Regions from separate parts of the Shewanella psychropiezotolerans genome, predicted to be linked through region 1. Evidence: riboswitches for the same ligand, from Rfam matches in the RefSeq annotation. Region 1 holds a riboswitch; the other holds the start of a gene.
What was found. Region 1 has a riboswitch for thiamine pyrophosphate ahead of FM037_RS17510 (TonB-dependent receptor). Riboswitches for the same ligand answer to the same signal wherever they lie in the genome.
Positions count from the first base shown of each region.

Region 1 (3,193 bases):
TTGCGCTATCTATGATAAATATCAATCACTGGAACTCTCGCCAACACTCGATCTTCGAGTGGATTACATGAAGCCTGCGGATCCCAATAAGCCAGTGTATGGCTTCGCCGAGTGCTATAAAATTTCATCCAGCGTCTCTTTCACTCGAGCCATAGCTTATCAAGACTCTATCGATGACCCGATAGCACATGCCGTTGGCTCTTTTATGCGGATAAGCCCGGAAATGATTGGCGATGAGTTTCGTCAGGCTCTCTTAGGTCAACAAGGTCAGACTTCAGAGTCCCTTGAAGTTAAAAACGGTGTGCTTGAGACAATAGCATCTAATCTTTTGGCTCCTGATATAAAAGAGTTAGACGTTAAAGAACTCGATGTTAAAAAAATAGTCAAGCAGGCGACAGCACTCAACGACTTCGGTCATCTTCTCGCTCACGTTCCCTATACTGATTTTATCGGTATGAATGTGGAGCGCTTCGGTGATGAGTTAGTGTTTAGATTGCCAGCAAAAGATGAGAATATCGGTAATCCTACACTGCCAGCTATCCATGGTGGCGTCATTGCCGGCTTTATGGAGATGTCTGCGATTGTGCAACTCATGGTGTTTATGCATACCTCAAGAGTGCCTAAGGTGGTGGATTTTTCCATTGACTACTTGAGAGCGGGATACCATAAAGATACCTTTGCAGAATGTAAGATCACCAGACAGGGGCGCCGGGTTGCGAATGTGAGTATTAACTGTTGGCAAACCAACAGAAAGAAACTTATCGCTACCGCCAGGGCTCACTTTTTGATCGACTAATTTTGACTGGTACTGACAAATATATTGTCAGTAGTGATAATTGGGGGTGGTTAACCTTAGCGCGAGTTTAGGTTAAGCTCCTCTTATAAACACTCACTTATAATAAGTAGATAATGATTAGCCCTTATCCATAGGGCTAAATTAATTTGGAGCGAATGAAATGAAAAAAATCGTTTTGGTCTTAGCATCGGCCCTTATTTTCACGGCTTGCGCTCAGCACACTGCGGGTGTGATGGGCAGCTCTACCGGTGAAGTCAGAGTAGATAACAGTAGTTTCGCTCGTGAAGTGGGAGTCGAGCAATTAAAGGCCCGTCAACAGGGCGATCTACTGCAAGGCTCTGGGGTGATCATGAGTAAGGTCTCCACAGATTTAAGACTGCAATACAAGTTTACCTGGTATGACATAAACGGTTTTACCTTGGAAGATGAAGCCAGCCCATGGAAATCATTGAAGTTGCATGGCATGCAGCGTATGCAAGTTATGGCGGTTGCGCCCAATGCAAATGCCGTTCGCTATGAGCTATATGTGAGAAAAGCTTTCTCTAATTAATCTTTTGTTGATTAAATGCGTATTGCAATGAAATTGAAAAACGTCAGCTAGGCTGACGTTTTTTGTGATCCAAGTGTGTGTAAATTCATCACTTGATGACATATCTTTGTCAAAACCTTGTTTTATTCATGTATAATCCCGCCTGCCAAGGGGTGAGACTGTTATTTCTTATATACCAGTTTCTGAGATGTCAGATGACAAACCCTTTGAACCTGATCCGGCTAATACCGGCGTAGGAATGGGCCAATAGGTTTGATGCTTTCGAGGTGTCTGTTAAGAACATCTGTAGTCGACCACAACATCCTTTCTCGCTTTTCCAGTTGCCGGATCTCAAAAATTATAATTTGGGGTCCTATGTTTACACTTAAATCTTTATGTTTCGATTCTACCGTCTTGAAGAGATTCTCTCCGGTAGCGCTCGCGGTATCGACCGCACTAATCAGCCCAAACGCTTTCGCTTCTGAACCAACTGAGACACCTTCCGATGAGATGGAAGTCATCGTGGTGACCTCTGATTTTCGCGGCTCGACACTGGATAAAATGCCGTCGAGTATTACGATTATCGATCAGCAGCAGATAGAAGACGAAGGCGCGCAGCATTTTGAAGATGTGCTTAACTCCATCGCGAACTTTAACTGGTCCGGCGGCAGCTCTCGTCCTAAATACTTCCAAATTCGTGGTGTCGGCGAGCAGGAGGAATACCAAGGTGCGCCGAATTCATCTGTTGGTTACATTATCGATGATATCGACATGTCAGGTCTGGGCATGATTTCCAGTATGTACGATCTGCAGCAGGTAGAAGTGCTGCGTGGTCCACAAGGAACGCGCTACGGCGCTAATGCCTTAGCGGGTTTGATATACCTTAAGAGTAATGACCCAACCGATGTGTTTGAGCATGGGGCTGAAGTGTCGGTGGGGGATGATAACCTGACGACTTTTAGCGGCTTTAGCTCTGGGCCTTTGACGGATTCCGGCAAATTACTTTACCGTGTCTCTTTGCAGCAACATCAACAGAACGGCTATCAAAACAACCTCTATCTGAACCGCGACGATACCAATGCCCGGGATGAGTTTACCGGCCGGGCGAAATTGCGTTGGTATGCCAGCGACGATTTGGAGATTGATTTTACCTTACTTCACGCCGATTATGATAATGGCTATGATGTGTGGACCTTAGATAACAATGGCGAAAATACCCTAACAGACGCGCCAGGCGTCGATAAGCAGCGCACCACAGGTAGCTCGCTTAAGTTTACCTATTCAGGTGCCGAGCAGTTCGAAATCGTTTCTTTAACATCATATGCTAACTCTCAGACTCACCATAATTATGATGGTGACTGGGCAAACCCTGATTACTGGGGCGGACTCGATTGTGGCGGCGAGCCTTGCCAATTCGATTATACCTGGGATAAAGAAGGGGAGCGAAATACCATTAGCCAAGAGTTTAGATTCAGCTCAACTGAAGCTGGACGTATCTTTTCTGGTAGCACAGATTGGTTACTGGGTGTTTATGGTATGCGCTTAACTGAAGACAACGACACAGTTGAAGACTATAACGGCTGGTTAGACACGCTTGCTGCCGAATATGAAGCGAATAATACTGCCGTATTTGGCCAGTTAGACTCAGATCTCGGTGCGGGTTACGCCTTGTCTTTTGGCCTTAGAGTCGAACGTCGAGACGGTGATTACAGCGACAGTGCTGGTGATGAGTTTAGCCCAGGTGAAACCATGTGGGGCGGACATATTGCCCTGAGTAAGGCGTTAAACAGCAGTCATGAAACCTATGCGCGCATAGCTCGTGGTTATAAGGCGGGTGGTTTCAACATGTCATTGCCAGCGGAGCTGTC
Region 1 covers NZ_CP041614.1:3,930,280-3,933,472, reverse strand. The annotation lists gene FM037_RS17520 (PaaI family thioesterase) at 1-796, shown strand, start outside; gene FM037_RS17515 (YcfL family protein) at 957-1,346, shown strand; TPP riboswitch at 1,485-1,602, shown strand; gene FM037_RS17510 (TonB-dependent receptor) at 1,701-3,193, shown strand, end outside.

Region 2 (3,193 bases), 430 kb from region 1:
ACCCAGGTGCGATATCAGTCGTTTGTGGGCCTAAGGTATAGAAAGGGGCCTCATCACACACTGCTAACTGTTTTTCCATGTTCTCTTTAATAAGATTCATGGGAATGTGACCAGGGCCTTCTATGATGGTCTGCACATCGTACTCCCAGGCAATCTTAACCAACTCGCCTAAGGTTTCAAGCTCGGCAAACTGTGCCTCATCATTCGCATCGGCGATGGAGCCCGGACGCATACCATCCCCGAGAGATAAGGACACATCATAAGCGGCACAAAGCTTACAGATATCTCTGAAGTGCTCATAGAGGAAATTTTCCTGATGATGGGACAGACACCACTTTGCCATAATGGAGCCACCGCGTGAGACTATACCTGTCAGGCGATTTGCCGTCATAGGCACGTAACGCAGTAATACACCGGCATGAATGGTGAAGTAATCGACGCCCTGCTCAGCCTGCTCAATCAAGGTGTCCTTAAACACATCCCAGGTCAGATCTTCGGCGACACCGTTCACCTTCTCTAAGGCCTGATAGATAGGCACAGTTCCGATAGGAACCGGAGAGTTACGAATGATCCACTCGCGGGTTTCATGTATATAACGGCCGGTGGACAAGTCCATCACAGTATCCGCGCCCCAACGAGTAGACCAGACCAGCTTTTCGACTTCCTCTTCGATAGATGAAGTCACCGCCGAGTTACCGATATTAGCATTGACCTTAACCAGAAAATTCCGGCCTATGATCATGGGCTCAGCTTCTGGATGGTTGATGTTCAACGGAATAATCGCACGGCCTCGGGCAATCTCACTTCTGACAAATTCGGGGGTGATAGGCTCTGAAATCGAGGCACCGAAGCTTTCACCCGGAGCCTTCCGGGTCAATACCTCGTCGGTTATCTCTGACTGGGCCATGTTTTCGCGAATGGCGATATATTCCATTTCAGGGGTAATAATCCCTTGTCTGGCATAATGTAACTGAGTGACACACTGACCCGGTTTCGCCTTTCTTGGAGGAAGCAAAGAATCGAATCTCAGGTGATCTAAGCCATCGTCGGCAAGTCTTTGCTGAGTAAATCCTGAACTGGCACCGACAAGTTGCTCAGTGTCGTCACGCTCTACAATCCAGTTATTTCTGAATTTATCCAGACCCCTGCGGACATTAATATCGGCATCGGGATCTGAATATGGCCCGGCGCAGTCATAGACTCTTAGCGGCGCATTGGGCTCCAAGATAGGATCCGACTCAGTCCCCCCACCATGGTATCGGACAGGAGAATTTGGCGCATACCGACACGGAGATCTTCACGACTACCGGTTAGATAAACTTTCTCAGAATTAGGGTGCTGTAGCGGCTTTAGGGTATCGATGAACTCTTGAGCTTGAGCTCGGGTTTCGCGGCGGTTTGACATAAGCAATCTCACTTTAATTGAAATGAAGTTGCTTGCCTGGAGAGTTGAATAGCAGACACGAGAACGAAGTCTCGAAGTCACAGATAATGACAATAAACGGATCTATTCTGAAAACCAGATACTAAGACTCAAGGTCGTCGGCTCAAAAAATTGAGGCGATGGCACTAAAATTAGCAGCTATTGAATCAAGATATCATGATTCAATGAATACAAAAATTCACACGATTTATGGACATTATCATGCTTGTTTCCTTCGCAGGTTTTAACCTGATCAGGTTCAACGGATCCCGAATAAACGGTCTCAGCCAATTAGGCACTCCGACAAGATGTGAGAAGTATAATCTTAAAACATCAAAGTTAACAAGGCTTTTGTAAAGATACCAAATCTAAAAAAATCATGACAACTTAAAAGTTAAATATTTGTATTTATTGGCAATGTAATTTAATTTGCAATATTTAAGTTGAAGTTACTAATTAGTCATTAAATTATTTCATCATTAAAATTATGACTTAATAGGCCTTTTATGCACTCTTTTTGCTATCGCTCGCGTTAACGCCGCCACAACTGAGTCACCATCACAGCGAAATGGATAGCCAAGATTCTCGGCATGGGGATTAATTGGATTGGGGGTTTTAACGATTCGATAGCAGGTATCTCCCTGTTTAACGATTCGATTTGGATCTAACTCACTATCTAGAGTCTCAGCATCACTCCAGGTATCTATCTCAGGGAGTTCGAGAATGATCATCTCACCATCCATCTCACTGAGCGTTTTAGTTCGGGTATATTGATTAGCTTGTTCGACAAAAAACTCACCCAGAGCCGCCTCTCTCTGGCGAGAAAGGTATTTTTGGGTAGAGGCACTAAAACTTGAAATATTAAGCCTATCGTTCTCGTCATTGTTCTCTTGTTCCGGGGAGAAGAAATAGGAAGATTGACTCATAGAAGAAGCTTTCTTTGGCTTGAAAACATCTTCTTGCTTAGCCAGAGATTGTTTAGCTTCTATTCCAACGGGGTCCTGTACAAAGGGGGCCTGCTTTGATTTCGGCTTAAGCTGAACTTGAGACACGTCACTCTCTGTCAAAACAGCTGCTGCACGATTAGGCTCCTGCACTCTATTATCGATTAATTCAGAGTGACCTTTCTTTATCACAGGGGCTTGATAATACATATAGGCTTTCAATTGAGGACCTTTTAATTGAGGTGCTTCAGATTTAATGCCATAGATCTTATCTTGCGGGTATAACAAGGGAGCGGAGGTCCAGAGGATATCTAAGGTGAGCACCAGGGCCAGATGACCGCTAATGACCAGAACGCTCACCCATAGCCAAGAAATCCTGCGCTTATTTACTACAAGATCAGCATGCTCATTAGCAGATAAGATAAATGGCCTGAGCTCATGATTCAGCTCTTGAGGCTCGAAGGAGGTATCAAACTGAATATCGAGATTCACGGCGCACTTATCCGCCTTTACCCCCTTCAGTCCTTCCTTGTTTTCATTAAGTAGAACTTCCTCTACGCGAAACGCTTTCAATAATATCATCCCTGTGGTTTATCATTGTTTGTTCATTTCACTTCAAATGCAGCGAATCAGTCAGTACCAGGATTTCATTCTGGACTCAATATCAATAAAAATCAGATTACAAATAAGACAGAAAGTTCATTTTGACGAATAAAACTTAGCTTACACGTGTACGCTCAAGTGTGGTTTTATGCTGAATTTACTGTTAGACTCCACCGAAACGATTTAAGAGAAACTTAAATATCAGTTCCATTAAGTAAGTGGTC
Region 2 covers NZ_CP041614.1:3,503,246-3,506,438, forward strand. The annotation lists partial or broken gene thiC (phosphomethylpyrimidine synthase ThiC) at 1-1,404, opposite strand, end outside; TPP riboswitch at 1,636-1,735, opposite strand; gene FM037_RS15570 (hypothetical protein) at 1,908-2,939, opposite strand.
Region 2: another riboswitch for thiamine pyrophosphate. It lies ahead of thiC (phosphomethylpyrimidine synthase ThiC); the one in region 1 lies ahead of FM037_RS17510 (TonB-dependent receptor).